Regions from separate parts of the Streptomyces sp. NPDC048111 genome, predicted to be linked through region 3. Evidence: riboswitches for the same ligand, from Rfam matches in the RefSeq annotation. Region 3 holds a riboswitch; each other region holds the start of a gene.
What was found. A riboswitch is a leader RNA that binds a small molecule or an ion and turns the genes downstream of it on or off. The one in region 3 is predicted to bind cobalamin.
Positions count from the first base shown of each region.

Region 1: linked by a shared signal. The riboswitch ahead of ACGF3I_RS13790 (ribonucleoside-diphosphate reductase subunit alpha) and the one ahead of ACGF3I_RS28245 (cobalamin biosynthesis protein) in region 3 are both predicted to bind cobalamin.
Region 2: linked by a shared signal. The riboswitch ahead of metE (5-methyltetrahydropteroyltriglutamate--homocysteine S-methyltransferase) and the one ahead of ACGF3I_RS28245 (cobalamin biosynthesis protein) in region 3 are both predicted to bind cobalamin.
Region 4: linked by a shared signal. The riboswitch ahead of ACGF3I_RS17675 (HoxN/HupN/NixA family nickel/cobalt transporter) and the one ahead of ACGF3I_RS28245 (cobalamin biosynthesis protein) in region 3 are both predicted to bind cobalamin.

Region 1 covers NZ_JBIDBD010000006.1:122,257-129,723, reverse strand. Annotated here, with positions in the region: gene ACGF3I_RS13795 (ribonucleotide-diphosphate reductase subunit beta) at 1-995, opposite strand, end outside; gene ACGF3I_RS13790 (ribonucleoside-diphosphate reductase subunit alpha) at 995-3,373, opposite strand; cobalamin riboswitch at 3,499-3,643, opposite strand; gene ACGF3I_RS13785 (Uma2 family endonuclease) at 3,742-4,326, shown strand; gene mctP (monocarboxylate uptake permease MctP) at 4,396-6,021, opposite strand; gene ACGF3I_RS13775 (DUF3311 domain-containing protein) at 6,018-6,305, opposite strand; gene ACGF3I_RS13770 (LuxR family transcriptional regulator) at 6,449-7,426, opposite strand; gene ACGF3I_RS13765 (MMPL family transporter) at 7,460-7,467, opposite strand, start outside.
Region 2 covers NZ_JBIDBD010000004.1:265,766-273,232, reverse strand. Annotated here, with positions in the region: gene ACGF3I_RS11225 (MAB_1171c family putative transporter) at 1-804, shown strand, start outside; gene ACGF3I_RS11220 (SDR family NAD(P)-dependent oxidoreductase) at 1,205-2,056, opposite strand; cobalamin riboswitch at 2,458-2,607, shown strand; gene metE (5-methyltetrahydropteroyltriglutamate--homocysteine S-methyltransferase) at 2,794-5,112, shown strand; gene ACGF3I_RS11210 (hypothetical protein) at 5,386-5,796, opposite strand; gene ACGF3I_RS11205 (DUF6177 family protein) at 5,912-7,330, opposite strand; gene ACGF3I_RS11200 (hypothetical protein) at 7,374-7,467, opposite strand, start outside.
Region 3 covers NZ_JBIDBD010000025.1:25,978-33,444, forward strand. Annotated here, with positions in the region: gene ACGF3I_RS28225 (cobyrinate a,c-diamide synthase) at 1-591, opposite strand, end outside; gene cobO (cob(I)yrinic acid a,c-diamide adenosyltransferase) at 585-1,193, opposite strand; gene ACGF3I_RS28235 (putative cobaltochelatase) at 1,193-3,277, opposite strand; gene ACGF3I_RS28240 (cobyric acid synthase) at 3,330-4,835, opposite strand; gene ACGF3I_RS28245 (cobalamin biosynthesis protein) at 4,817-5,773, opposite strand; cobalamin riboswitch at 5,868-6,009, opposite strand; gene ACGF3I_RS28250 (hypothetical protein) at 6,120-6,344, opposite strand; gene ACGF3I_RS28255 (anion permease) at 6,376-7,467, opposite strand, start outside.
Region 4 covers NZ_JBIDBD010000009.1:88,205-95,671, forward strand. Annotated here, with positions in the region: gene glnII (glutamine synthetase) at 1-474, opposite strand, end outside; gene ACGF3I_RS17655 (Gfo/Idh/MocA family protein) at 751-1,665, shown strand; gene ACGF3I_RS17660 (ArsC/Spx/MgsR family protein) at 1,780-2,139, opposite strand; gene ACGF3I_RS17665 (hypothetical protein) at 2,258-2,539, shown strand; gene ACGF3I_RS17670 (ArsR/SmtB family transcription factor) at 2,700-3,086, opposite strand; cobalamin riboswitch at 3,269-3,467, shown strand; gene ACGF3I_RS17675 (HoxN/HupN/NixA family nickel/cobalt transporter) at 3,496-4,605, shown strand; gene ACGF3I_RS17680 (ABC transporter ATP-binding protein) at 4,656-6,599, opposite strand; gene glnA (type I glutamate--ammonia ligase) at 6,781-7,467, opposite strand, start outside.

The DNA.
Region 1 (7,467 bases), on a different contig from region 3:
CCGACCGAGCCCTCGACCGCCACCTGGTAGGCGGACGGCCGGCGCTCGAAGAAGTTCGTCAGCTCCTGGACGCCCTGGAGCTCCATGAACGAGAACGGGTTGGACGAGCCGTAGACCGCCGGGAAGCCGAGCCGCGTCAGGCGCTGGTCGGCGACGCACTCCAGGTACTCGCGCATCGACTCGGTGTTCATGCCGGGCAGGCCCTCGCCGCACAGGTCACGGCCGAACTGCAGCTCGGCGGCGACCGCCTCCTTCAGCATGTCGGTGACCTGCTGCTCCAGCGCGTCGTCGAAGAGCTCGGGCTCCTCCTTGCGGACGGTGTCCACGACCTCGAAGGCGAAGTTCATGTGCATCGTCTCGTCGCGGAACACCCAGTTGGTGCCGGTCGCGAGCCCGTGCAGCAGCCCCCGGCTGCGGAACCAGTAGACATAGGCGAAGGCGCCGTAGAAGAACAGGCCCTCGATGCACGCCGCGAAGCAGATCAGGTTGAGCAGGAAACGGCGGCGGTCGGCCTTGGTCTCCAGCCGGTCGAGCTTCTCGACCTCGTTGATCCACTTGAAGCAGAACTGCGCCTTCTCGCGGATCGAGGGGATCTCCTCGACGGCGTCGAACGCGGCGGCGCGGTCCTCCGGGTCGGGCAGATAGGTGTCGAGCAGCGTCAGGTAGAACTGGACGTGCACGGCCTCCTCGAAGAGCTGGCGGCTCAAGTACAGCCGCGCCTCGGGGGAGTTGATGTGCTTGTAGAGCGTGAGCACCAGGTTGTTGGAGACGATCGAGTCGCCCGTCGCGAAGAACGCGACCAGCCGGCCGATCATGTGCTGCTCGCCCGGCGTCAGCTTCGCGAGGTCGGCGACGTCGGAGTGGAGGTCGACCTCCTCCACGGTCCAGGTGTTCTTGATCGCGTCCCGGTAGCGCTCGTAGAAGTCCGGGTAGCGCATGGGACGCAGCGTCAGTTCGAAGCCCGGGTCGAGCAGGTTCTTGTTCTCGGTGGTCATTACTGGCAGGCCTCGCAGGACTCGGGGTTTTCCAGGGAGCAGGCCATCGCGTCGGCGTCGGGGGCCGCCTGCTGGACGGGGATCGTGGCGGCCTGGGCGGCGCGGGCGATGCGGGTCGCCGGGCGGGAGCGCAGGTAGTACGTCGTCTTCAGGCCCTGCTTCCAGGCGTACGCGTACATCGACGACAGCTTGCCGATGGTGGGCGTCTCCAGGAACAGGTTCAGCGACTGCGACTGGTCGAGGAAGGGGGTGCGGGCGGCGGCCATGTCGATCAGGGCGCGCTGCGGAATCTCCCACGCCGTGCGGTACAGGGCGCGCACGTCGGCCGGGATCCAGTTGAAGTCCTGCACCGAGCCGCTGGCCTCGCGCAGCGCCTCGCGGGACTGCGCGTCCCACACGCCGAGGTTCTTGAGCTCCTCCACCAAGTAGCCGTTCACCTGGAGGAATTCACCGCTCAGCGTCTCGCGCTTGAACAGGTTGGAGACCTGCGGCTCGATGCACTCGTAGACGCCGGCGATGGAGGCGATGGTCGCGGTCGGGGCGATGGCGAGGAGCAGCGAGTTGCGCAGGCCGACCTTGGCGATGCGCTCGCGCAGGGCGGCCCACCGCTCCGGCCAGGTCAGCTCGACGTCGTAGTGGTCGGGGTGCAGTACCCCGCGCGCGGTGCGGGTCTTGTCCCACGCCGGGAGTGGGCCGGACCTCTCGGCGAGGTCGGTGGAGGCCTCGTACGCGGTCAGCATGATCCGCTCGGACAGCCTGGTGGACAGGGCCTTCGCCTCGGCGGAGTCGAAGGGCAGCCGCAGCTTGAAGAAGACGTCCTGGAGGCCCATCGCACCCAGGCCCACCGGGCGCCACCGGGCGTTGGAGCGGCCGGCCTGCTCGGTCGGGTAGAAGTTGATGTCCACGACCCGGTCGAGGAAGGTCACCGCGGTGCGGACGGCCTCGTCCAGGCGCTCCCAGTCGATGTCGTGGGAGGCGGTGTCGACGAACGCGCCGAGGTTGACCGAGCCGAGGTTGCACACGGCCGTCTCGCCGTCGTCGGTCACCTCCAGGATCTCGGTGCACAGGTTGGAGGAGTGGACCGTGTGGCCGGGCTCCGCCGTCTGGTTGGCGGTGCGGTTGGAGGCGTCCTTGAACGTCATCCAGCCGTTGCCGGTCTGGGCGAGGGTGCGCATCATGCGGCCGTACAGGTCACGGGCCGGCATGGTCTTGCGGGCCAGCCCCGCCTCCTCGGCCCTGCGGTAGGCGGCGTCGAACTCCTCGCCCCACAGGTCGACCAGCTCGGGCACGTCGGCCGGCGAGAACAGCGACCAGGTGCCGTCGGCGTCGACCCGGCGCATGAACTCGTCGGGGATCCAGTGCGCGAGGTTCAGGTTGTGCGTACGGCGCTGGTCCTCACCGGTGTTGTCGCGCAGCTCCAGGAACTCCTCGATGTCGGAGTGCCAGGTCTCCAGGTACACCGCGGCCGCGCCCTTGCGCCGGCCGCCCTGGTTGACCGCGGCCACCGAGGCGTCCAGCGTCTTGAGGAACGGGACGATGCCGTTGGAGTGGCCGTTGGTGCCCCGGATCAGCGAACCGCGGCCGCGGATGCGGGAGTACGAGAGGCCGATGCCGCCCGCGTGCTTGGACAGGCGGGCCACCTGGTGGTAGCGGTCGTAGATCGAGTCGAGCTCGTCGAGCGGCGAGTCCAGCAGGTAGCAGGACGACATCTGGGGGTGCCGGGTGCCGGAGTTGAAGAGCGTGGGGGAGGACGGCAGGTAGTCCAGGCGGCTCATCAGGCCGTACAGGGACGCCACGTCGTCCAGCGCGCGCACCGACTCGTCCTCGGCGAGGCCGCAGGCCACCCGCAGCATGAAGTGCTGCGGGGTCTCGACGACCTTGCGGGTGATCGGGTGGCGCAGCAGGTAGCGCGAGAAGAGGGTGCGCAGGCCGAAGTAGCCGAAGCGGTCGTCCGCGCCGTCGGCGAGGGCGGCGTCGAGCAGCGCGTCGAGACGGGCGCCGTGGGCGCGCACGAAATCGGCGGTGCGGTCGGCGATCAGGCCCTCGCGGTGGCCGACCCCGACCGAGGAGGAGAACGACACCGCGCCCTGGGAGGCGGCCTCTTCGGCGATGGTGATCGTCAGGAGCCGGGCGGCGAGGCGCGAGTAGGCCGGGTCCTCGGAGATGAGCCCCGCGGCCGCCTCGGTGGCCAGTTCACGCAACTCGGCCTCGCCGGAGCGGGCGTTGCGGCCCCGCAGCGCCGCTGCGGCGACCCGGCCCGGGTCGGTGTCCGCGAGGTCGGCGGTCAGCTCCGTCAGGGTCCGCAGCAGCGCGGTCCCGGGGGCATCCGCGAGCTCATCGGTGATCGCTGAAGCGGGATCCGCTGGGGCGATGGTCACGTGGGGGCACTCCCTCGCTCGGCACGGGGCCCGCGCGGGAGGGCGTCGGCGCGCGTCGGGGCAGCCCGCAGCGCGTCGTCCACCGGCCCAACCGCGAGGCCCGGACGTCTGGCACCCGGATCGGACGAACCGGATGCGCCATCGGCAGGTCTTCGGACTCGGCCCGTACAAAGGGGTACGGGTCATACCGTTGCGGGACAGTTCCGGATTCACACCGGATTCCCCTGCGGCGACAGCGAGCACGAGCATACATGTGGGGGGCGCCATGGACGGCGCCCCCCACATGTTGTGTCGTCCGTCGGTCTACCGCTGATTGTCGTAGGGCTCCGCTATCGTCGGTGACAGAGCGCTGAAGGAGGCGATCCACCGTGACCGTGGCGACTGACCGGCCCCACATGCCGACCGAGGATTTCGAGGCCCTTGCGCGTATGGCGTCCCGGGAGATGGAGGGAACGCGCCTGGAGTTCATCGACGGGATCGTGAGGAGCAAGGCCATGCCGGACGGTGACCACGGGCGCATCATCCAGTGGCTCACGCGCATCTGCGTACAGCATCGACCGGAGCTGTGGTTGCATCCGGGGCAGGGGATCAAGGCTCAGCAGTACCGGGCGGGGCGGGCGATCCCGGACGGGGCGCTCGCGCCATCCGATGCCTTCGTCGGTCAGGGCGACTGGGTGGAACCCGAAGCCGTCCTCATGGTGGTCGAGGTGACTTCGTGGGACTCCGACACCCACCGGCGGGACCACGTCGAGAAGCCACGCGCCTACGCGGAGACCGGCATCCCTGTATACCTGCTCATCGACCGGGCCAAATGCGAGGTCTCCGTCTACAGCCAGCCCAACGGCCGTCGGTACGAGAGTGTCCACATCGTGCCGTACGGCACGGACATTGCGCTCCCTGACCCCGTCGGCATCACCCTCCAGACCGAGCGGCTCAAGGACTGGGTGCGCTGATCGGTGCACACGAAAGGGCCGCCGCACCTCCGCAGGTGCGGCGGCCCTTTCGTGTGTCGACAGCAGAACTCAGTGCGCCGTGCCCGCCGTCGCCGGGGGCAGCTCCGTGGCGACGCCCGGGTCGCCGGCGTCCGCCGTGTAGTCCTGGGGCGAGGTCTCGTCGATGCCGTCGGGGGCCTTCACGGCGCGCAGGACGAAGGTCAGGACCACGGTGACCACCACGTTCAGGACGAACGCCGTGAGGCCGATGTAGCCGATCTCGCCGATGCCCGGGATCTCCTTGGAGGAGCCGCCGAAGTGCTTCTGGCTGGGCGAGGCCACCCCGTACGCGGCGAGCGTGCCGTACACCATGCCGACCGCCCAGCCGGCGAGCAGCGCCCAGCGGTGGAACCAGCGGGTGAACAGTCCGCCGACGAGCGCCGGGAAGGTCTGCAGGATCCAGATGCCGCCGAGCAGCTGGAAGTTGATCGCGACCGTCTTGTCCATCGTCAGGACGAAGACGAGCGCGCCCACCTTCACCACCAGCGAGACCAGCTTGGAGACCTTGGCCTCCTGGGACGGCGTCGCGTCCGGCTTGAGGAAGTCCTTGTAGATGTTGCGGGTGAAGAGGTTCGCGGCCGCGATCGACATGATCGCCGCCGGGACCAGCGCGCCGATGCCGATCGCCGCGAAGGCGACGCCCGCGAACCAGTCGGGGAACATGTCCTCGAAGAGCTGCGGGATGGCCAGCTGGCCGTTGGTGACCTTGACGCCCGCGGCGATGGCCATGAAGCCGAGCAGGGCGAGCAGGCCCAGCATCAGCGAGTACAGCGGCAGGATCGTGGTGTTGCGGCGGATCACGTTGCGGCTGCGCGAGGAGAGCGTCGCCGTGATCGAGTGCGGGTACATGAACAGCGCCAGCGCCGAGCCGAGCGCGAGGGTGGCGTAGGTCCACTGGCCCGCTTCGCCGGGCACGAGCGCCCCGGTCGGCTTGCCCGTCGCCGGGTTCGGCGTCGCGAACTTGTGCTGCGCCGCGCTGAAGATGGCGTCGAAGCCGCCCAGCTTGATCGGGATGTAGATGACCGCCACCGCGATGACGAGGTAGATCAGCCCGTCCTTCACGAACGCGATCAGCGCGGGCGCGCGCAGCCCGGAGGAGTAGGTGTACGCGGCGAGCACCGCGAAGGCGATGAGCAGCGGCAGGTCCTTGACGAACCAGTTGCCGGACTCGCCGCCCACGCCCATGACGTCCAACACGGCCTGGATGCCGACCAGTTGGAGCGCGATGTAGGGCATCGTGGCGAGGATGCCGGTGATGGCGACCGCGAGCGAGAGGCCCTTGGAGCCGAACCGGCCGCGCACGAAGTCCGAGGTGGTGACGTAGCCGTGCTTGTGCGAGACCGACCACAGGCGCGGCAGGAAGGTGAAGATCAGCGGATACACCAGGATCGTGTAGGGCACCGCGAAGAACCCGGCCGCGCCCGCCGCGTAGATCGCCGCGGGCACCGCGACGAAGGTGTACGCGGTGTAGAGGTCGCCGCCGAGCAGGAACCAGGTGACCCAGGTGCCGAACGACCGCCCGCCCAGGCCCCATTCGTCGAGGCTGGCCTCGTTCTCGGCCTTGCGCCAGCGGGCCGCCATGAAGCCGATGACCGTGACGGCCAGGAAGAAGAAGATGAAGACGCCGAGCGCGACGCCGTTCACACCGTCCTTCACTTGGACGCACCCCCCTTGGTGTCGTCGGAGGCGCGCGAGCCGGACGCGGTGCGCGAACGCTGGTCGTGCTGCCAGAGCTTGTACGCGACCATGGTGAGCGCGGTCGAGATGAGCACCCAGAGCATCTGGTACCAGTAGAAGAACGGGATGCCACCGAGCACCGGGTCCGTCTTGGCGTACGAGCTCACCCACAGCATCGCCACGAAGGGCGCGATCAGGCAGAGCGCGATGACCACGCGCAAGGGCGTGACCACCGGTCTCCTCACTTCTGTCGATTCCGGCATTGGGTGGCTCCGTCCCCTCGGGATCACCTGTGCGTTGGATCACTTGGTAATGCGCAGGAAATCTAGGGGACAGTCTCGGCCAAGGGAACCCCCGTCCGGATTCCGGACGCACCGGGTTCCCCGGCGCACCCCCCGTCACCAGGTCAGAGCCAGCCCTCCTTGGCCGCGCGGACCCCCGCCTCGAAGCGGCTGCGGGCGCCCAGGCGCGACATCAGGTCCGAACTCATGCGGCGCACCGTGCGCAGCGAGATCCCGAGCCGCCGGGCGGCCACGTCGTCCGTGCAGCCGATGCCGAGGAGCAGGATCAACTCCCGCTCCTGCGGCGAGAGATCGTGCTCGTTGCGCCGCGGCGCCTCCCCGAACGGGGTCCCCGATTCCCACAGGTGGTCGAAGAGGACGACCAGCGCGTTGACCAGTCCCCGGCTGCGCACTTCGAGGGCGCCGGCCCGGGCGTCGCCCGGGTCCACCGGGACGAGCGCCGCGCTGCGGTCGACGATCACCATCAGCATCGGCACGATCGGCACGGTACGGGCCTCGCCGCCGAGGTCGCAGTACCAGCGCACGTACTCCAGGGTGGGCGGGTCGTTGCGGAAGCTCTCCTGGTAGATGCTGCGGATCTTCACCCCGCGTTCGAGCGCCAGCTCGTCCAGGGGCTGGCTCGCGTCCATGGTGTCGGGCAGCTGGGCCCCGCCGGGCAAAAGGGAGAGGCACTCGGCGCGGGCGCTGCCGGCCAGGTCCTCCAGGCGTTCGCGCACCGCGTCCACCCCGTGGATCCGGTCGACCACGTCGTGCCGGAAGGTGCCGCCCTCGCTGAACTTGGCCAGGATCGCGGCCACCGCCTGCTCGGCCCGCTCCATCTGGTGTCTGCGCTTGGTGAGTTCGGCCTCGGCGCGGGAGAGCAGGAAGGCGAACCCGACATCGGGGTTGAACGGGGCGACGCCGTCCGAGGACTCGTCCATGAGGACCAGCCTGAGGTCGGCGAGGTGGGCGAGCGCCACCCTCACCTCGCCCTCGGGCCACCCCAACTGCTCGGCCAACTCGGGTACTCCGTAGCCGGGTTGCTCCAGCAGGAGCCGGTAGACGATCTCTGTGGACTGCTGGATTCCGAGTGCCTCAAGCATGCGGGTTCCCCCAGGTTCGCGTATGCCGTCATGTCACTGTG
Region 2 (7,467 bases), on a different contig from region 3:
GTGCTGGACCGGTTCGGCGGGGGCCGGGCGGGGCCCGGGGCCGCGCTCCAGGGCCCGGCCGATCCGTCGACCCTGTACTGGCTGATCCTCGTCGGCGCGCACCTGGCGGGTGACGCGGTCGCGGTCGTCGTCTGCCGGGGGTTCGGCCGGCGTGCCGACGACCGTGATCTCGTGTGGTCGCTGCGGCTGTTCGCGGCGGGCAGCGTCCTGGCCCTCGTCTTCTGGACGGGCTACCTGGCCAACATGTGCTTCCACACGCCCGCCGCGCTCCCCTATCTGTCGCTGGTGATCAGCGTGCACGGGCTCTTCCGCGCGGCGTCGCTGCTGGTACCCACCGCCACGGCCTGCGCGCGGGCGGTGTCGGACCTGCGCACGACCTGGCGGCTGTGGCCGCTGTGGCGCGATCTGGTGGTCGCGGTGCCCCAGGTGACGTTGACGAAGCCGCAGCGCACCCGGGTCCAGGACGTGCTGCGCCCGCGCTCCCCGCTGTCCCTCCAGGCGCACCGCCAGACCATCGAGACGTACGACGCGATGCTGGAGCTCCAGCAGTACGTCGGCCCGGACGCCTACGAGCAGGCGCTCCTGAGGGCCCGGCACGCGGGCCTGCACGGGGACCGGCTGACGGCGGTGGCCCTGGCGGGCGCCCTGGCCGCGGCCCGCCGCGCCAAACTCGCGGGCGCACCCCCGTCCCCGCCGCGCCCCCTGCCCGGGGTCGACCGGGGCAGCACGGTGACCCTGCTGGCGATCGCGCGGATCTGGCCGTATGTGTCGGGGGGTGGGGGGTCGTCGGGGGTGGAGGGTTGAGGGGACGGGCGTGCCCTCGGCGGTGTCGCACGGGGTGATCGGCGAGCCCGGCGCGGGGGCGCTGACGCGGGGCGGCTCGGGCCGGGTTGGAGCCCGGGGCCGGCTTTGTCGCGCGGGGTTGATGTGCGAGCCCGTGTACGCGAGGGCCCGCACTCGAAGACGTGCCCGCCGGATCGGAGCGCGGAGCCACCCCCGTCCGGCAGGGTGGCCCGCGGCCCGCACACGGGGGCCGCACTCGAAGACGTCCCCTCCCGGGCAGAGCACGGGTCGGCCGGCCCCGTCCGCCAGGCCGCCCGGGCAGAGCACAGGTCGGTCGGCCCCGTCCCCCAGGATGACCCGCGACCCGCACACGGGGGGCCCGCACACGAAAACGTCCCCACTCGGTGCCGCACCCGCCGACTCAGAGCGCGGAGTCGGCCCCGTCGCGCGGGGTGATCCGGAAGTCGAAGGCGAGGGTGCCCGGGTCGAGGGCGGTGGCGCCGCCGTCGATGGTGAGCACGGCGCCGTTGACGTAGGAGGAGGCCGGGGAGAGCAACCAGGCGATGGCCTCGGCGACTTCGCGCGCCTCGGCGGGCCGGCCCATGGGCAGCAGCCGGGTGGCCTCGGCGTAGGCGGCCTCGGCGCCGCCGTCCCCGAGCCCCGCCTCCTCGGCGAACCGGTTCATGCGCCGGTCGGCCATTTCGCTGCGCACCCAGCTGGGGCACACGATGTTGGAGCGGACGCCGAGGTGCGCGTAGTCGACCGCGACGGACCGGCCCAGCTGCATCAGGGCGGACTTGGAGACGGCGTACGGGGCGTTGCCGCGGCCGTTGCGCAGCGCGGAGACCGAGGCGACGGAGACGACCGCGCCGCGGGACTCGACGAGGTGCGGCAGGGCGGCGCGCAGGAGCAGCAGCGGGCCGGTGACGTTGGTGCGCATCACCTCGTCCCAGTCGTCGAGGGACATGTCGCCGACGGTTCCGCCGCGCCCGATACCGGCGTTGAGCACGACGCCGTCGAGGCGGCCGTAGGTGTCGAGGGCGGCACGCACGATGCCCTCGGCGGCCTCGGGGGTGCCGACGTCGCCGGGATGCGCGAGCGCCCCGGTCTCCCGCTCGAGCCGCCGCAACGGCTCGACGCGCCGCCCGCCGGCGACGACGGAGTGTCCCCCCTCGCCCAACAACCGAGCCGCGGCCTCCCCGATGCCGGACCCGGCACCGGTGACGATGACGACGCGCTTGTCGTGGGGGACGGCAACTGGCGTGGTGGTCATGGGAGGTTCGCTCTCTGATCGGGTGCGATGTGCGCGACGAATACGTTTCGCATCGTAGATCGGAGGGCGGAGGGCCGGATGATCTCGGCTGGGGAGGGTGGCTTGTTCTGGGGGATGGTCAGCGGGTCCGTGGGGTGAGGGGGCAGGCCACGGTGCACGGACCGCGTGCGTCATAAGGACTCGGCGCCCCGAAGTGGACGCGCCCCCGACCGCGGAGCGCGGCGGTCACTCAGGCCCTCGACCAGTCCGGCGCCGCCCTGCTGTGCGCGGCCGGGCTTCGAACGCGCAGCGTCCAGCCCAGCTCGCTCGGCAGCCTCCGGCCGGCAACGGCAGGTCGTGCCCCCGCTGGCGTAGGCTGGCCGCGCAGCTGGTTCGCCCCGTCCGCCAGGCGGGAGGCGTCGTAAGAGGGAACCCGGTGGAAATCCGGGACTGCCCCGCAGCGGTGAGCGGGAACGACCGCCGTCATACGCACTGGGTCCGTGCCGGGCCCGGGAAGCGACGGCCAGTAGGAGGCCTCCACGAGGAGGGCGTGCCCGCGAGTCCGAAGACCTGCCCGTTGCCCGTACGCGGACGATTCCGCGCGCGGACATCCCGGTGACCTCGTGGGCGGGTCGGCGTACATACCAGGCGGAAGACCGTGCCGTGAGGCGCACGTTCGTACCGTCCGGTCCGTCACCCCTTCGCGCTCTCGTCCCGTCGCCGGGATCTCAGGGATTCATCTCGCGAAGGAGATCTCCGTGACCACGAAGTCCGCAGCCGCGGCAGCACGGGCCACCGTGTACGGCTACCCCCGGCAGGGACAGGGCCGGGAACTCAAGAAGGCGATCGAGGGCTACTGGAAGGGCCGCGTCACCGCCGACACGCTGCGGGCCGGCGCCGTCCGACTGCGCCGCACCCACTGGCAGCAGCTCGCCGACGCCGGTGTGCACGAGGTGCCCACCGGTGACTTCTCGCTCTACGACCATGTCCTCGACACCACCGTCATGGTCGGCGCGATTCCGGAACGGCACCGGGCCGCCGTCGCCGCGGACCCGCTCGCCGGGTACTTCGCCATGGCGCGGGGCACACAGGACACCGCTCCGCTGGAGATGACGAAGTGGTTCGACACCAACTACCACTACCTCGTTCCGGAACTCGGCCCGGACACCGTCTTCACGGCCGACTCCACCCAGCAGGTCGCCGAGCTGCGTGAGGCCCTCGCGTTCGGCCTCGCGCCCCGGCCGGTGCTGGTCGGACCGGTGACCTATCTGCTGCTCGCCAAGCCCGCCCCGGGGGTGTCCGCCGGCTTCGGTCCGCTGACCCTGCTCGACCGGCTCCTTCCCGTGTACGCCGAGGTCCTCGCCGACCTGCGCGCCGCCGGCGCCCAGTGGGTCCAGCTCGACGAGCCCGCCCTGGCCCAGGACCGTACGCCGGCCGAACTCAACGCCGTCGCACGCGCCTACCGCGATCTCGGCGCACTCACCGGACGGCCGAGGATCCTCGTCGCTTCCTACTTCGACCGGCTCGGTGACGCCCTGCCCGTCCTCGCCAAGGCGCCGGTCGAGGGCCTCGCCGTCGACTTCACCGGACCGGCCGCCGCCAACCTCGACGCGCTCGCCTCGGTCGGCGGGCTCCCCGGCAAGCGTCTGGTCGCCGGCGTCGTCGACGGCCGCAACATCTGGGTCAACAACCTGGAGAAGTCCCTCGCCACCCTCGGCACTCTCCTCGGCCTCGCAGACCGGGTCGACGTCAGCGCCTCGTGCTCGCTCCTGCACGTCCCGCTCGACGCCGCCGCCGAGAAGGGGATCGATCCGCAGATCCTGCGCTGGCTCGCCTTCGCCCGGCAGAAGACCGCCGAGATCACCACGTTGGCGAGGGGCCTGTCGCAGGGGACCGGCGCGATCGCCGGGGAACTCGCGGCCAACCGCGCCGTTCTCGCCTCCCGTGCCGCCTCCCCCCTCACCCACGTCCTGGCCGTGCGGGCCCGCACCGAGGCCGTCACCGGGGCCGGCTCCCGCCGCTCGCGGCCCTACGCCGAGCGTGCCGCCGCGCAGCGGGCCCGCCTCGGTCTGCCCCTGCTCCCGACGACCACGATCGGCTCCTTCCCGCAGACCACGGAGGTGCGCACCGCCCGCGCCGACCTGCGGGCGGGCCGGATCGACTCGGCGGACTACGAGCAGCGCATCGAGGCCGAGATCCGTGAGGTGATCTCCTGCCAGGAGAAGATCGGGATCGACGTCCTGGTCCATGGGGAGCCCGAACGCAACGACATGGTGCAGTACTTCGCGGAGCGGCTCGACGGCTACCTCGCCACGGAGCACGGGTGGGTCCAGTCGTACGGCAGCCGCTACGTCCGGCCGCCGATCCTGGCCGGCGACATCTCCCGCCCCGCCCCGATGACGGTGCGCTGGACCTCGTACGCGCAGTCCCTCACGCACCGGCCGGTCAAGGGCATGCTCACCGGGCCCGTCACCATGCTCGCCTGGTCCTTCGTCCGCGACGACCAGTCCCTCGCCGACACCGCCCGGCAGGTCGCCCTCGCACTGCGCGACGAGGTGGACGACCTGGAGGCCGCGGGCACGTCGGTCATCCAGGTCGACGAGCCCGCCCTTCGCGAGACGCTGCCGCTGCGGGCCGCCGACCGCGCCGCGTACCTGGCCTGGGCGACCGAGGCGTTCCGCCTCACGACCGGCGGCGTACGGCCGGACACCCAGATCCACACCCATATGTGCTACGCCGAGTTCGGCGACATCGTCCAGGCCATCGACGACCTCGACGCCGACGTCATCAGCCTGGAGGCGGCCCGCTCCCACATGCAGGTCGCCCGCGAACTCGCCGCCCACGGCTACCCGCGCGGGGCGGGTCCGGGCGTCTGGGACATCCACTCCCCTCGCATCCCCTCCACGGAGGAGGCAACGGCCCTGCTCCGTAAGGGACTTGAGGCGATCCCCGCCGACCGGCTCTGGGTCAACCCCGACTGCGGCCTGAAGACCCGCGGCTGGCCGGAGACCCGCGCCTCCCTGGAGAACCTCGTGGCCGCCGCCCGTACCGTCCGCGGCGAGTCGTCCCCGTCCTGACACCTCAGGCCGATCTGCCGTCCGCGGCACAGGTTGCCGCGGCCGGCAGATCGGGCCTTGCGACGAGTTCACTGCTCCGCCTGCCGGGGCTTCGGCGGTTCGTTGTTGACGGAGACTGTCCCCGGTCCGGGGGAGCCCCGCCGCCGGTGTCTCGGCCGACGATCCGCGGCATGGCTCTGTTCACGAGAACGGCCAGCACCTGCTGAGAGTCCACGTCGACAAGGGATGCAGGCCCGAGAAGCGTCAACAGCCGGGCGGGGGCGCCGTGCTGGGCTATCGATGCACCTGCCATCCGCGGTCCGCCTCGGCGCGAGCCACTTCGGCGTCATACCGATCCGCGTCGAAGTGGAGCTCCGGCGGAGGGTGCGGCATGGAAGTGTGAGCCGCCCACGGAGCCTCCCAGTCCGACCACTGCACGATCTCTCCGAACCGCTGCACGACCACGGTCAGGAAGCCGCAGCAGCCACCGGTGCAATCGGGTTCCCCAAGCTCGATGCGGCGCGCCTCGGCGGTCGCCCGGAGAGGGCTGGGACCGCCGACCGGCAGCGCATCAGTCGCGTACGGTCCGCGGCCGCCTTCGCCGACCGCTTCCTCGACCACGTCCTCGCCGTTGACCCAGAACCGCACCTGGGCAGGGAACCGGGGGCCCGGCGGCAGAACCTTGATCTCCAAACGGTCGAACATCAGACCACCCTACGGGCCACGCCGGCGTCACCGCGCGGCCCAGCTGGCGCCCACTTCCGCCCGAACGCAGACGTCTCTACGAGAACGCCGGATCAGCGACCTTGACGAGACGAACCTAGTCGCGGCCGCCGTTCAAGTACTCGCCGATCCGGTGCAAGCTCCGCCAGGCGGAGGGATCGGTGCTGTCGCCCAACGTGATGTGCAGGGCCGGGCGGGCAGCTGGGCCGAGTGGCACGGGGGCCAGGTCGGCCAGGGCGCGGCGCGTGCGGTCGAGGCCGAGGTCCGCCGTGGCACGGGGACCGAGGGTGAACGAGATGGGGGCGGACGGCGGTTCGTAGTGTGCCGGCGCCGTCAGGTCGGCTCGGGCTGGGCGCAGCTCGGTGACCATCGTGGCGAGTTCGTGCCGTTCGGCGAGGGCTTCCGCCAGTTTCGGCAGCACGTCCAGGGGAGGGCGCCGGCCGGCGGTGTGGCCGAGGGCCAGGGTGATGTGTTCCTCGATGCCGGCGCGGGTGTGGGCGATGCGGATGGTGGCGATGGCCGGTCTCTCGGGAGCGCCGACCACGACGAGCCAGGTGGGGGTCGAGCTTCGTGCCCTGTCGCGGGCCAGAGCCGTCAACTGGCCGCGTGACCAGGGCAGGTTGACGGGCTCCGCGGTGGACCATCCGGCGGGCATGGCGCCGGTGAGCAGCTGCCAGGCGCATTCCAGGGCTCCCCCGAGGACGAGTTGGTCGGTGGCGGGGTGGATGGTGCGCAGCGACAGCACCAGCTGCTGTCCGTCGGCTGCTCGGGGGCGCTTGAACGGCGGGGTGATGCGCGGTCGCCCGTCGGGGCCGGCGGCCGGAATGAAGTGGCCTTCGTTCCAACGCAGTTCGGATCCGGTGAGGCCGTCGTAGTAGCCGTGTTCGGGGTCCTGGATGACCCAACGGCCGGGTGCGCGGTCCAGGAGGGTGCGCAGGGGGAAGGTGAGCCGGGTGCTCGGCGGGGTGATGAGGTGGAGTTCGCGGCCGGTGCCGGTGGTGAAGCGGATGACGTCGGTCAGCCAGGCGGTGGCGGCCGCGACGGGGCGGTCATGGATGACGACGGCGGCTTTGCCGGTGAGTATGTCGATGCCCGTGGGGCCGGGCGCCGCCTGACCCGCGGGGTCGGTGTCGGGAACGGGGACGACGTCGGTGTGCGCGGCATCGCGCGGCCAGGCGGTGCCGCCGAGGACCGCCGTCAGCCGGCCCGCCACCGACCCGGCCAGCCGCCGGGCCTGCGCGACCGCGCTCGCGCCCCGCACCTCGGTCCACCACACCGGAACGGTGACCTCCCTGCCAACCGCCTGGCCGAGCAACCTGCTGGCCTCGCCCGGGACTTGGAGGAAGCGTGGCGCTTCGACGGAGACGAGGGGCTGACCGTCGCCCCGGCACAGCTCCGCGGCCGCGCCGCCCGCTGCCCGGTTCACCCTCAGGTCCGGGCCTCCCGCATGCAGCGCGGCGAGCAGGGTCTTGGCGTCCGGCATGGTCGGGGTGAGGGCGATGGCGTCGTGGGTCATGGACTGCTTTCTGAAGTGTGGGGCAGGCGGTCAGACGCCCCGATCAGAGTCGATCGGTCAAGTCCAGGCCCATACCGTCTTCCTCCGCTTCGGAAATGAAGATGCCGAAGTCGACGGCATGTCCAAAGTAGGTGGGC
Region 3 (7,467 bases):
CTCGGCGACCGGCACCAGGCCCAGGTGACGGGACGGGGTGTCGACCTGGGGGGCCCGGCGCAGGGCGCCCAGCACCGGCACGCCCACGTCCTCCATCGCCTCGCGCAGCAGGGCCTCGTGCCGGTCGGAGCCGACCTTGTTGAGGATCACTCCGCCGATGCGCACCCCGGGGTCCCACGAGGCGAACCCGTGCACCAGGGCCGCCACCGACCGCGACTGCGAGGAGGCGTCCACCACGAGCACCACCGGGGCGCGCAGCAGCTTGGCCACCTGGGCGGTGGAGGCGAGCTCGCCCAGCCCGCTCGCCCCGTCGTACAGGCCCATCACGCCCTCGACCACGGCCAGGTCGCAGCCGTGCGCGCCGTGCGCGAACAGCGGGGCCATCAGCTCGGGACCGCACATGTACGCGTCCAGGTTGCGGCCGGGCCGCCCGGTCGCGAGCGCGTGGTAGCCGGGGTCGATGTAGTCGGGGCCCACCTTGTGCGGGGACACGGCGAGCCCCGAGCGGGCGAAGGCCGCCATCAGGCCGGTCGCCACGGTGGTCTTGCCGCTGCCCGACGCCGGGGCCGCGATGACGAGACGTGCTACCACTCGATGCCCCGCTGGCCCTTCTGACCGGCGTCCATCGGGTGCTTGACCTTGGACATGTCGGTGACCAGATCCGCGAACTCCACCAGCGGCCCGGGGGCGTTGCGGCCGGTGATGACGACGTGCTGGGTGCCGGGGCGCTCGCGCAACACCGAGACGACCTCGTCCACGTCGACCCAGCCCCAGTGCAGCAGATAGGCGAACTCGTCGAGCACGTAGAACCTGTACGTCTCGGCCGCCAGGTCGCGCTTGACCTGCTCCCAGCCCTCGCGGGCCTTCTCCTCGTGGGTCGGTTCGCCCTCGGCGGTCTCGCGCTGGATCCACGACCAGCCCTCGCCCATCTTGTGCCAGTCGACGACGCCGCCCTCGCCGGAGGCACCGAGCACCTTCAGCGCGTTCTCCTCGCCGACCTTCCACTTCGCCGACTTCACGAACTGGAACACCCCGACCGGCCAGCCCTGGTTCCAGGCGCGCAGCGCCATCCCGAACGCGGCCGTCGACTTCCCCTTGCCGATGCCCGTGTGCACCATCACCAGATGCCTGTTGCGGCGCTGACGCGTCGTCAGACCGTCCTCGGGTACGACACTGACCTGTCCCTGCGGCATTAAGCGGCCCTCCTCGAAGTTCCCGTTGCGTCCTTGACGAGTGTGGCGATAGAGTCCGCCCGCAGTGCGTCCAAGGTGACGGCGCTGCCGCCCAGTTCACGTGCCAGCTCCCCGGCAAGGCCGAGCCGCACCATCCCCGACTCGCAGTCCACGACCACCGACGCGGTGCCGTCGCCGGCGTGCAGCCGGGCCGCCCGTCCGGCGAGCGCGACCGGCTCGGGGCCGCCCGTGGCCCGTCCGTCGGTGACGACCACCAGCAGCGGCCGGCGCGAGGGGTCGCGCAGCCGCTCCACGCGCAGCACGTCATGGGCCTTCAGGAGGCCCGCCGCCAGCGGGGTGCGCCCGCCGGTCGGCAGTGACGCGAGCCGGGCCGCCGCCGCGTCCACCGAGGAGGTGGGCGGCAGCGCGAGGTCGGCGTCCTTGCCGCGGAACGTGATCAGACCGACCTTGTCGCGGCGCTGGTAGGCGTCCAGGAGCAGTGAGAGCACCGCGCCCTTGACCGCGCTCATCCGCTGCCGGGCCGCCATCGACCCGGACGCGTCCACCACGAAGAGCACGAGGTTGCCCTCGCGGCCCTCGCGGGTGGCCTGGCGCAGGTCGTCACGGCGTACGACCAGCCCGGGGCCCGACCGCCCGCGCGCCCGCTGGTGCGGGGCCGCCGCCTGCACCGTCGCCGCCAAGTGCAGCTTGGTGAGCGCCCCTTGGGGCCGGCGCGAACCGGTGGTGCGGCCGTGGTCGGTGCGGGCCCGCGAGCGCCGGCCCGCCGCGCCCTCGCCGAGACCCGGCACGCTCAGCATCTTCGTGCGGAAGGGCTCGGCGGCCTGCACCGCGCCCCGCTCGCCGGCCCCGGCCGGGGCGGGGGACGCGGGGGGCCGCGGCGCCTCGGAGGTGTCCGGGGGGCCGGCGGGGCCCGAGTCGGGGGGTCCCGAGTCGGCGGGGGACTCGGGGGACTCGGGGGATTCGGCGGGACTTTCGGGGGCGTCGCCCTGCGGCGGGACGCCGCCTCCGCCACCGCCGTCCGGGCCCTCGGGGCCCGGGTCCGGATCGTCGTCCCCGTCCGCACCCTCGTCCTCGCCCCGGAACTGCTCCAGGGTCTCGTCGAGCTTGTCCTCGTCGAGGCCCGGCGCGTCGAACGGGTTGCGCCTGCGGCGGTGCGGCAGCGCGAGCAGCGCCGCCTGCCGGACGTCCTCGCTGCTGACCTCGGTGCGCCCGGCCCACGCGGCGAGGGCGGCGGCGGTGCGGGCCATCACGATGTCGGCCCGCATCCCGTCGACCTCGAACGCGGCGCAGGTGGCCGCGATCTGGAGCAGCGCCGCGTCGCCGAGCATGACCGAGGGCAGCAACTCCCGTGCCGCCGCGATGCGTTCGCGCAGCGCGCTCTCCTCGTCGGCCCAGCGCGCGGCGAAGGCGGCCGGGTCGTCGTCGTACGCGAGCCGGCGGCGCACCACCTCGACCCGCTGCCCGGGCTCGCGCGAGGCCGAAACCTCGACGGTCAGGCCGAACCGGTCGAGCAACTGCGGGCGCAGCTCGCCCTCTTCGGGGTTCATCGTGCCGACGAGCAGGAACCGCGCGGCGTGCCGTACCGAGACGCCCTCGCGCTCGACGTAGGACGAGCCCATGGCGGCGGCGTCGAGCAGCAGGTCGATGAGGTGGTCGTGCAGCAGGTTGACCTCGTCGACGTACAGGATGCCGCGGTGCGCGTCCGCGAGCAGGCCCGGCTCGAAGGACTTCACGCCCTCGCCCAGCGCCCGCTCGATGTCCAGGGCGCCCACCAGGCGGTCCTCGGACGCGCCCACCGGCAGTTCGACCATCCGGGCCGCGCGGGCCGCGCCCGGGCCGCTCCCGTGCGGCCCGTCCGGGCAGTTCTGGTCGGGTGCGGCGGGGTCGCAGCTGAACCGGCAGCCCGGCACGACGGCCACCTCGGGCAGCAGGTCCGCTAGCGCCCGCACGGCGGTGCTCTTGGCGGTGCCCTTCTCGCCCCGGACCAGAACACCGCCCACGGCCGGGCTGACGGCGTTCAGGAGCAGCGCGAGCCGCAGGTCGTCCATGCCGACGACGGCGGTGAACGGATACCGGGTGCTCATGTGCCGATCTCTCCTTCGAGTAGTGCTGTACGCCGCGGGGTACGCCGGACGGTCACGGCGCCCCCGGCGGGATGAAGGGCAGCCCGGCGGGCGGGCCCTGCTCGATCAGCCGCAACAGGGCGCCGGTGTCGGCGTGTTCCTCGATCAGGTCGCCGAGCCGGTCGAGCTGCTCCTCGCGCAGCGCGCCGAACGAGGTGTCGGGCGCGGGCACGAAACGCCGGCCCGCGTCCCGCGCGACCCGCTCCAGGAACCGGCGCCGGAATCCGTCGCTCTCCAGGGAGCCGTGCCAGTGCGTGCCCCACACCGGGCCCACCCGGCAGCCGTCCAAGAAGGCTTCGCCGCCCAGGACCTGGGCCACCCCGTGGTGGATCTCGTAGCCCTCGACCCGCTCGCCGAGTGCCTCCCCGACGGGCCGCGCCAGGGTCTTGCCGGCCGCGAACCGCACCCGCAGGGGCAGCAGTCCGAGCCCGGGCACCGAGCCCGCCTTCGACTCGACCTCGTCCTCGATGTGCTCGCCGAGCAGCTGGAAGCCGCCGCAGATGCCGAGCACCGGGCGGCCCGCGGCGGCCCGGCGGGCGATCTCCGCGGCCAGGCCCCGCTCGCGCAGCCACTCCAGGGCGCGCACGGTGCCGCGGGTGCCCGGCACCACCACGAGATCGGCGTCGGTGAGCTCCTCGGGCCGGTCCACGAACCGCACGACCACACCGGGTTCGGCCGCCAGCGCGTCCACGTCGGTGAAGTTGGACATCAGCGGAACCGCGCACACCGCGACGCGCAGCACGTCCTCGCCGACCGGCGGCGCCACCACCGACTCGCGCACCGCTCCGCGCATCGACACGCGAAGGCCGTCCTCCTCGTCGATCCCGAGCCCGTGGGCGTAGGGGAGGATCCCGTAGGTGTGCCGTCCGGTGAGACCGCGCAGCATCTCGATGCCGGGTTCGAGGAGCGTCACGTCGCCGCGGAACTTGTTGACGACGTACCCCGCGACCAGCGCCTGGTCCTCGGGGCTCAGCAGGGCCGTGGTCCCGAAGAACGAGGCGAACACGCCGCCGCGGTCGATGTCGCCGACCACCACCACGGGCAGCCGCGCGGCCCGGGCGATGCCCATGTTGACGATGTCGGTGCGCCGCAGGTTGATCTCGGCCGGGCTGCCCGCCCCCTCGCAGATCACCGCGTCATAGGTGTCCCGCAGTTCGGCCAGGCAGTCGAGGACGGTGCCGAGCAGCGCCTGCTGGCGTCCGCCGTGGTAGCCGCGGGCGCTCAGCTCGCCCACCGGTCTGCCCATCAGGACGACCTGGCTGGAGCGGTCGCTGCCGGGCTTGAGCAGCACCGGGTTCATCAGCGCGGTCGGCTCCACCCGGGACGCCTGCGCCTGCATCGCCTGGGCCCGGCCGATCTCCGCGCCCTCGCGCGTCACGAACGAGTTGAGCGACATGTTCTGCCCCTTGAAGGGCGCGACCTTGACGCCCTGGCGCACCAGCCAGCGGCAGATCCCGGCCGTGACGACGCTCTTGCCCGCGTCCGAGGTCGTGCCGGCGATCAGCAGCCCGCCACCCATGTACGTCCCTTCCTCACAGCGGCCCGCGCCGCGACGGCGGTGGCCAGCGTCAGCCAGCCCACCGTGCGCGAGAGCCGCACCGCCCGTTCGATGTCCGCGACGCCGACCGCCCGCCCCGGTGCGTTCAGGACCGGCCGGTGCTCGACGCGCCCCGCGTAGGAGAGCGTGCCGCCCAGGCGCACGCCGAGGGCCCCGGCGAACGAGGCTTCCACCGGGCCCGCGTTGGGGCTCGGATGCCGGCCGGCGTCGGAGCGCCAGGCGCGTAGCGCGCCCCGGGTGTCCGGGCCGGCCAGCGCCGCCAGGACGGCGGTGAGGCGGGCGCCCGGCCAGCCCGCCACGTCGTCCAGGCGGGCCGAGGCCCAGCCGTACCGGCGGTGGCGGGGCGATTTGTGCCCGACCATCGCGTCCAGGGTGTTGACCGCGCGGAAGCCCACCAGGCCCGGCACGCCCGCGAGCGCGCCCCACACCAGGGCGCCGACGACCGCGTCCGAGGTGTTCTCGGCGACGGATTCGACGACCGCGCGCGCGACGCCGTCGGCGTCGAGGGACTGCGGGTCGCGGCCGCACAGGTGCGGCAGGCGCTCGCGGGCCACCTCGACGTCGCCGGCGGCCAGCGCGCCGCCGATGGCGCGTGCCTCGCGGCCCAGCGAGGTGCCGCCGACCACCGTCCAGGTGGCGGCGGCGGTCAGCGCGGCGGCGGCGAGCGGCCTGCCGCGCACGGCACGACGGGCGAGGGCGGCGGCGCCCGTGGCGCCGCCCGCGCACACCAGGGTGTGCAGGGCGCCCCAGCCGCGGTGGTCGCGCCACAGGAGGCGCTCGACGGCGCCGGCGGCCCGGCCGAAGGCGGCGACGGGATGGCCGCGGCGCGGATCGCCGAACAGGAGGTCGCCGAGGAGTCCGGCGGTGACGCCGTGGACGAAGACGCGATCGGCCCGCATCGTCAGCGCGCCCGGGCGTCGCGGAGGGGGCCGGAAGGTCTTGACGGGCAGGAGCGCATGGCGGTGTGTCCTCACTCAGGGTGTCCGCGCCCTGGTTCGACGTGACCGGCGGTGAGAGTTCCTGGCTCGCGGGGACGACTCCCCGGTGACAGTGGCGGGACCGCGCCGGATTCGCACCGGCTTCCTCTTCTGCCGCCGTAGCTGGCCGGTGCAGTCCACCACGCTGTGAGAACACCCGTCAACTTGCTGTTGACCTGCGGCGCGAGAGAGTGTGCGGCGTCACGGCGAACCGCCCTCGGGCCGGGGCCCAAGGGCGGTTGCGGTGGTGCGCGGTGCGGTGCGCGTGTCAGGCGACGATCAGATGGATCCCGTACGCCACGGCCGCCGCGCAGAGCGCGAAGCAGGTGTACGCCCCGGCGCGGGCCACGGCGGCGTTGCCCGCGGTGCCGGACGCCGCGGCCTCCCGCTTGGTGAGGCCGACGATGCCGAGGGTGAACAGGCCCACGAGGCCGACGGTCACCGCGAGGCTGACGCCGAAGACGGAGCCGAGAGCTGCCCAGTCGATGTGCATGAGGATTCCTTGGGTGAGCGGAGTTCCGGGGTCAGACCGCGGCCGGGGTGGGCGGGTCGACGGGGGCCGGGGCCTGGATGGTGGCCCGCAGCTCGGTCGACGCGACGGCCAGGCCGGTGGGCGGCGGGGTGACCGCGGCGATCGCGGTGGTGATGACACCGGCGGGCTCGGCCGCGGGGGCCTCGTCGGCGGTGACGTTGTGCGCGTCGACCGGCTCGCGGCGCGACAGCTTCCAGATGGTGCCCGAGCCCGCGATCAGCAGGACCGCGACGGCGGCGATGCCCCAGGTGCCCTGCTGGGTGAGGAACTCCGCGCCCGCGCCGACCAGTCCGGCGGCCGGCAGCGTCAGGATCCAGGCGACGGCCATCCGGCTCGCCGTGGACCAGCGGACCACCCCGCCCTTGCGGCCGAGGCCCGCGCCCATGACGGAGCCCGAGCAGACCTGGGTGGTGGAGAGCGAGAAGCCGATGTGCGAGGAGGCGAGGATGACGGTGGCGGCGCCGGTCTGGGCGGCGAAGCCCTGCGGCGGGCGCAGCTCGGTCAGGCCCTTGCCCAGGGTGCGGATGATGCGCCAGCCGCCGAGGTAGGTGCCCATCGCGATGGCCAGACCGGCCGAGACGATGACCCACAGCGGGGGGTTCGCGCCCGGGTGCAGCACGCCCGCGGTGACCAGGGCGAGGGTGATGATGCCCATCGTCTTCTGGGCGTCGTTGGTGCCGTGGGCGAGCGAGACGAGTCCGGCCGAGGCGATCTGGCCGGCCCGGTATCCCTTGGCGGTGGCCTTCTCGTCGGTGTTGCGGTTGATCCGGTAGGTGAGCCGGGTGGCCAGCATCGCGGCGATGCCCGCGACGACGGGGGCGGCGACCGCGGGGAGCAGCACCTTGGTGACGACGGTCGAGCCGTTGACGGACGACCAGCCGGCCGACATGACCGCGGCGCCGATGAGGCCGCCGAACAGCGCGTGCGAGGAACTGGAGGGCAGCCCGAGCAGCCAGGTCAGAAGGTTCCACAGGATGGCACCGACCAGGGCCGCGAAGATGACTTCGGTGCGGATCCCCTTCTCGTCGATGATCCCGCCGGAGATCGTCTTGGCGACCTCCACCGACAGGAACGCGCCGACCAG
Region 4 (7,467 bases), on a different contig from region 3:
GAGGTGCTTCTCGACGATCTCGCGGCCGAAGATCTCGTCCGCGCCGACGCCGCAGTAGTAGCCGCCCTGCGCGGCCGGGAAGCCGCCCACGGGGAAGCCGAGCGGGCGGGCGCCGTCGAAGAAGGTGTACTCCTGCTCGATGCCGAAGATCGCCTCCTGGCCGGCGAACCGCTCGGCCACCGGGCGCAGCAGCGCACGGGTGTTGGAGGCGTGGGGCGTGCCGTCGATGTCGAAGACCTCGCACAGCACCAGGACGTTCGCACCGCCGCGGATCGGGTCCGGGCAGGAGAAGACCGGCTTCAGGACGCGGTCCGATGCGTGGCCCTCGGCCTGGTTGGTGCTGGACCCGTCGAAGCCCCAGACGGGCAGCTCTTCGGCGGCGACGGGCGAACCGGCCATGATCTTCGTCTTGGAACGGAGCTTGGCGGTCGGCTCGGTGCCGTCGATCCAGATGTACTCGGCCTTGTACGTCACGGAAGCCATCCTTTGCGGGGAGCTGCGGGAGCTGGGAGTGCTGCGCGCTGCCACGCTGCGGCGCTGCTGTATGCCCCGCAGCCTCACACCCCGGGATTTCCCGTCCGTTGCCCGTATGTGAACCCGGTGTTACCTGGGGCCGCGGGAAGCGGCCCGGAGGCCCGTTCCTGTGCGGATCGTCCGAGAACGGCACCGGAGGTCTCGGCGGTTCGTATACGTCGCGGGCCCCGTCCCGCCGTCGGCGCCCCCGTACGTCACTCGGGGCACACTGGTCCCATGACCCACACCGCCAGCACCCCTCGCATAGGTCTCCTCGGCACCGGCCCCTGGGCCGCGGCCACCCACGCCCCCGCGCTCGCCAGGCATCCGGGCGTCGCGTTCGCAGGGGTGTGGGGCAGGCGGCCGGAGGCGGCGGCGGTGATCGCGCGCGAGCACGGGGTGGCGGTCTACGAGGACGCGGACGCGCTGTTCGCGGACTGCGACGCGGTCGCGTTCGCCCTGCCGCCGGACGTCCAGGCCCCGCTCGCGGTGCGCGCCGCCGCGGCGGGCTGCCAGCTGCTCCTGGACAAGCCGGTCGCCACCACGGTGGCCGGCGCCCACGAGGTGGCGGACGCGGCCGAGCGCGCCGGTGTCGCCTCCGTCGTCTTCTTCACGCTGCGCTTCGCCGAGGAGACCGCGGCCTGGGTGGCCCGACAGGCCGCCGCCGGCGGCTGGTTCACCGGCCACGCCCGCTGGTACGGGTCGCTGTTCACCCCGGGCGCCGAGCGCAGCCCCTACGCGGCCTCGCCCTGGCGCGGCGACAAGGGCGCGCTCTGGGACGTCGGCCCGCACGCGCTGGCCGTCCTGACCGGCGTGCTCGGCGAGGTCACCGGCCTGACGGCCGCGGCGGGCCCGGGCGACACCGCCCACCTGGTCCTGCGGCACGCCTCGGGCGCGTCGAGCACGGCCGACCTGAGTTTCACCGCGCCGCCGGCCGCCGCGGGCGTCGAGGTGTCGCTCCTGGGCGAGGCGGGCCACGAGGTCATGCCGGGCTGGGGCGGTGCGCTCGACGCGTTCGCGAGCGCCATCGACGCCCTGCTCGAAGCGGCCCGCACGGGGGTGCCGCACCCGTGCGACGCCCGGTTCGGCGCCCGGGTGACCGAGCTTCTGGCGGACGCGGAGGCGCAGTTGGGGCGGGGCCGGGGCCGCTGAGGGGCGGGGCCGGCGGGGGCCGGTGCGGGCGGCCGGTACCGGGCGGCCCGGGCAGGACCGCACCCCGCCGCCCCGGGCCGCACCCCCAGCCGAGCCCCCCAGCCCCGCCCCGCCTCAGCGGGACAGTGCGTCGCGGACGGCCTCTTCGCTGCGGGCCACCAGCGCCGTGCCGTCGTCCGCCGTGATGATCGGGCGCTGGATCAGCTTGGGGTGCTCGGCGAGCGCGGAGATCCAGCGCTCGCGGGCGTCCGCGTCCCGCGGCCAGTCCTTGACCCCGAGCTCCTTGGCGTCGGCCTCCTGTGTACGCGTGATGTCCCACGGTTCGAGGCCGAGCCGGTCGAGCACGGCGCGGATCTCGTCGGGCGAGGGCACGTCCTCCAGATAGCGGCGCACCGTGTACCGGGCGCCCTCCGCGTCCAGCAGGTCCACCGCGCTGCGGCACTTCGAGCAGGCCGGGTTGATCCAGATCTCCATGGCCGCCAGGGTACCCGGGCCCGCTCCCCAAAGCCGGTCTGGCCAGGGGCGATTGTCAGTGCCCCCCAGTAAAATCGAAGCAGTAAGTGAGGGTTCCCGACTGCCCAGGAGGATGCCCATGACCGCTGCCGTACTCACCTCGCACGCCCCGAAACAGCTGTCCCTCCAGCCCCTGCGAAAGGTGCCGCTGCCCGCCGGGCGTCCGCGCGCGTGGTACGAGTCCCACAACCGGCGTCTGAAGGCCATGCGCCTGGCCATCGCCCTGCTCGACACGGGCGTCTACCGGCCCGAGCAGGCGCCGGACCGGGCGATACGCGCGGTGGCCGCGCTGATCGGCGTCCACCCGCCCTCGGAAGCGACGTGCCGCATGGTGCGTGCGCTCATCTACGACGGCCGCTGAGCCGGGCGGGGCGCGGCTTCGCGTCCGTCGCCGGGTGAGGAGGAGTGCCGAGCGGCGGTCCGGCCCCGGCCGGGCCGTCGCGTCCGCGGTACGCCCCTGACCAACTCTTCCCGGGGTTACCTCAACTGACGTTGCCGACAAACCACTTGGGGCAGTTGCCCTATTCGTCCAGCGCGTCCCATGTGTCCGACCCGCCCTGCTCGCCGTACTCGTCGAGCAGCCGCGCCGTCGCTCCGTCGACGATGCGGTAGCGCACCACCCGGCCCTCCTTCTCGCCGGCCACCGTCCCGGCCGCCCGCAGCAGCCGCAGCGCCTGCGAGACGGCGGGGTCGCGCATGCCGGTGGCCACCGCCAGGTCGGAGACGGCGAGCGGGCCCGCCCGGTGCAGGGCGAGCAGCAGGGCGAGCCGGTTGGCGTCGGCGAGCAGGGCGAACCGGTCGGCCCAGGCCCGCACCCGGTCCGGGGCGCCGATGGCCGCGATGGCTTCGCAGACCCGGTGGCCGTCGATGGTGCGGTGGCCTGCGCGGTCGGCGGGGACGAGATGCATGCGGCCATCCTTCCAGGGCCCGCCCCCGGTTCCCGGCCGGGTGCGGTCCGTGCCCGCTTCCTCCCGCGGTTCCCGCCCGCTTCCTCCCGCCGTTCCCCGTGCCCGCGCGAGGGCGGGAGGCGGTGATGTGTGATCTTCGATACCTGCACAGCTGTGCAGCTGTGCGGGCAACTCCCCTGCGTCTAGGGTGGGCTGGCCGTGGTGTTCGGGAAGACCGGTGCGAAACCGGAGCGGCCCTCGCCACTGTGATCGGGTTTCCCGGGGTTCCGGGGAGCGGTCGTCCCCCAGCGCGCCACTGGCCAGGATCCACCTGACCGGGAAGGCCGGGACGACGGCACCCACCCGTCAGCCAGGAGACCGGCCGCGGCATCTCACGAAGTGATCCACGAGGTGCTGGAGCGTGACCCGCATGACCCTGCCCGTTCGCACGTCCCCCGACCCGGGCACCCTCGCCGTGCCCTCCTTCCGCTGGCGACGCGAGGACACCCTCCGCACCGCCGTCCTCCTCGCGGTGATAGCCGCCCTCCACGTCGTCGCCTTCGGCGTCCTGTTCCTGCTCGTCGCCCCCGCGCACTACGCGGTGGGCACCAAGACGTACGGCATCGGACTCGGCATCACCGCGTACACCCTCGGTATGCGGCACGCCTTCGACGCCGACCACATAGCGGCCATCGACAACACCACCCGCAAGCTGATGGCCGACGGCAAGCGGCCGGTCTCCGTCGGCTTCTGGTTCGCGCTCGGCCACTCCAGCGTGGTCGTCGTCATGGCCGGCCTCGTCGCCGGGGGCGCCCAGCTCGCGGGCACCCTGATGGACGAGGACTCCCGCGCCCACCAGGTGCTCGGCATCGTCGGAACCACCGCGTCCGGCTCCTTCCTCTACCTCATCGCCGCGCTCAACCTGGTCGCCCTGTTCGGCATCCTGAAGGTGTTCCGTGCGATGCGCTCGGGAGCGTACGACGAGAAGGAGCTCGAAGCGCACCTGGACTCACGAGGGTTCATGAACCGCGTCCTCGGCCGCTTCACCAAGTCCATCTCGCGGCCCGGCCAGATGTTCCCGCTCGGCTTCCTCTTCGGTCTCGGCTTCGACACCGCGACCGAGGTCACCCTGATGGTGATGGCCGGCACGGGCGCCGCCGCCGGACTGCCCTGGTACGCGATCCTGTGCCTGCCGCTGCTGTTCGCGGCGGGGATGAGCCTGTTCGACACGCTCGACGGCACGTTCATGAACTTCGCCTACCAGTGGGCGTTCTCCAACCCGGTCCGCAAGGTTTACTACAACCTCACCATCACCGGCCTGTCGATCGCGGTGGCCTTCTTCATCGGCACCATCGAACTCGTCGGCGTGATGCACGAGAAGTTCGACCTCACCGACCCGGTGAGCGGCTGGATCGCGGCCCTTGACCTGGACAACGTCGGCTTCGTGATCGTCGGTCTTTTCGTGGTGGTGTGGGCGGCGGCGCTGGCGTACTGGCGGCTGGGGAACGTCGAGCAGAAGTGGGCGGCGGGACGGGTGTGAGCGCGGGGTGCCCCGGGGCGGGGCGGGGCTGAGCACCGGGTGCCCCGGGCTCAGCCGGTGCCGTTCGTGCCGCCCGTGCCGCCCGCGCCGCCCGCGCCGCTCGTGCTGCCCGTGCCGTTCGCCCCGTTCGTGCCCCGGTCGTTCTGCAGCAGCCACAGCTCCCTGAACAGGCCCTCCCGCGCGACGAGTTGGGGGAAGGTGCCCTCCTGGACGACCCGGCCGTGGTCGAGCACCACGATGCGGTCCGCGACGGCGACGTTGGCCAGGCGGTGGGTCACCAGGACCACCGCACGGTCGCGGGCGACGGCCCGCAGGCCGGTGAAGATGCGGTGCTCGGCGCGGGCGTCCAGGGCGCTCGTCGGCTCGTCCATCACGAGCAGACCGGCGGGCCGGTGGAAGGCGCGGGCGATGGCGATCCGCTGCCACTGCCCGCCGGACAGCTCCACGCCCCCGAACCACTCCCGCGCGAGCAGCGTGTCGAGTCCGCTGCGGAGCCCGTCGACGACCTCCGCGGCGCCGGAGGCGACGGCCGCCCGGGTCACCGCCGCGTCGCCGCCGTGCGGCTGGCCGAGCGTGATGTTGTCACGGGCGGACATCGGCCAGTGCGCGAAGTCCTGCGGCACCACGGCCGTCCGGCGCCACAGGGCGAGCGGATCGCACTCCTCCAGCGCGACGCCGTCCCAGGTCACGGCGCCCTCGCTCGGCAGGTAGAGCCCGGTGAGCAGCTTGCTGAGGGTGGTCTTGCCCGACCCGTTCTCCCCCACGAGCGCGAGCACCTCGCCCCTGCGCACCTGGAGCGTGACCTTCTCCAGGGCGGGCCGCTCGCTGCCGGGATAGCGGTACGTGAGCGACTCGGCCCGCACCACCTCGGGCGGGGGCGGGGCGAGGGTGCCGCGCGCCATCCGGTGGCCGCCGGCCTCCTCGATGAACTCCGCCCAGTCGTCCAGGTAGAGGCCGGTGCGGAACAGCCGGGTGCCGTAGCCGACGGCGCCGTGCAGCGAGGAGGACACGGTACGCAGCGCGAACACCGCGGTGCCGGCCGAGGCCACCGACATCCGTCCCGAGCCGAGCAGCCAGGCCAGCGCCGCCCACACCACGCCCGCGGCGAGCCCGCCCGCCAGCGCGCCGAGCACCGAGTAGCGGGCGCCCTGGTGAGCGGCCCGGTCGGTCGCGGCGTCCACCCGGCGTCCGATGGCCCGGTAGCGTTCGAGCAGGAAGTCGGCCATCGTGCCGGCCCGCAGCTGGTCGGCGGTGTCCTTGTCGATCACGAACCAGCGCAGCAGGCTCAGGGTGCGCCGCTCGGCGCTCATCGCCCGCGACGCCTCGTAGTGCACCCGCGCGGCCCGTACGCCGGCGATGCCCTGGGGGAGCGCGGCGAGCAGCAGCAGCGGCAGCAGGGCCGGGTGCAGTACGGTCACCACGCCGGCCGCCGCGACGAGCGAGGCCAGGCACGCCATCAGGTCCTGCGAGTCGGTCAGGAGCTGCTGGGCCACCTCGGCGCCCCGGTCGGCGGCCTCGCGCTTGTCGTTGAACCCCGGCTCGTCGTACGCCGACAGCTCGGCCCGTACGGCGGCGGCCAGCATCTGCATCTCGGCCTCGCGGGAGATCCGGGGCGAGAGCCGGCCGGAGATGTTCGCCACCACGATCCCGAGCAGCGCCCGCAGCCCGGCCGCTCCGGCCAGTACCGCGATCGAGGGCAGTGCGTCGCGCAGCCGGTGCGCGATGTCGCCGCTCGCGATCAGGGCGGTGATGGTACGGGTCGTGGCGAGCAGCCCGAAGGCCTCGAAGAACCCCGAGAACGCCTGGCAGCACAGCAGCAGGACCACCGCCCTGCGGTCCACCCGCCAGCCGAGCGCCAGCGCCCGCCGCATGAGCTGCGGCAGCCTGCGCGCCATGGTCCGGGTGGTGACCGGCCGCCGCCGCGAATCCTCCAACGAGCTCGACCGGTACCGCAGTTGCTCCCCGGCCCCGCGCTCCCCGACAACCTCCGCCATGCCGCCCCCAGCCCTAGGAATCCCCCCACCTTCCCGCAGATGCCGTCCGGCGGGGGCGGGGTGGGCGGGGGTCCACCCGGTGGGAGGGAGCACGCCGGGGAGCGAACCGGAACGCGGCGAGCCCCGCCGCCCGGGGAGGGGCGGCGGGGCTCGGTGGCGCGGGGCCGTGCGGCCGGGGGGCCTAGAGGTCGAAGTACAGCTCGAACTCGTGGGGGTGCGGGCGGAGCTGGATCGGGGCGATCTCGTGGGTGCGCTTGTAGTCGATCCACGTCTCGATCAGGTCGGAGGTGAAGACACCGCCGGCCTGGAGGTACTCGTTGTCGGCCTCCAGGGCGTCGAGGACCGCCGGCAGCGAGGTCGGGACCTGCTGGACGTTGGCGTGCTCCTCGGGGGCCAGCTCGTAGAGGTCCTTGTCGATCGGCTCGGCCGGCTCGATCTTGTTCTTGATGCCGTCGAGGCCCGCGAGCAGCAGCGCGGAGAAGGCCAGGTACGGGTTGGAGGACGGGTCCGGGGCGCGGAACTCGACGCGCTTGGCCTTCGGGTTGGAGCCCGTGATCGGGATGCGCATCGCGGCGGAGCGGTTGCGCTGCGAGTACACCATGTTGACCGGGGCCTCGAAGCCGGGCACCAGGCGGTGGTAGGAGTTCACCGTCGGGTTGGTGAAGGCGAGCAGCGACGGGGCGTGCTTGAGGATGCCGCCGATGTAGTAGCGCGCCATGTCCGAGAGGCCCGCGTAGCCCTGCTCGTCGTAGAACAGCGGGTCGCCGCCGGCCCACAGGGACTGGTGGACGTGCATGCCCGAGCCGTTGTCGCCGAAGATCGGCTTCGGCATGAAGGTGGCGGTCTTGCCGTTGCGCCAGGCGACGTT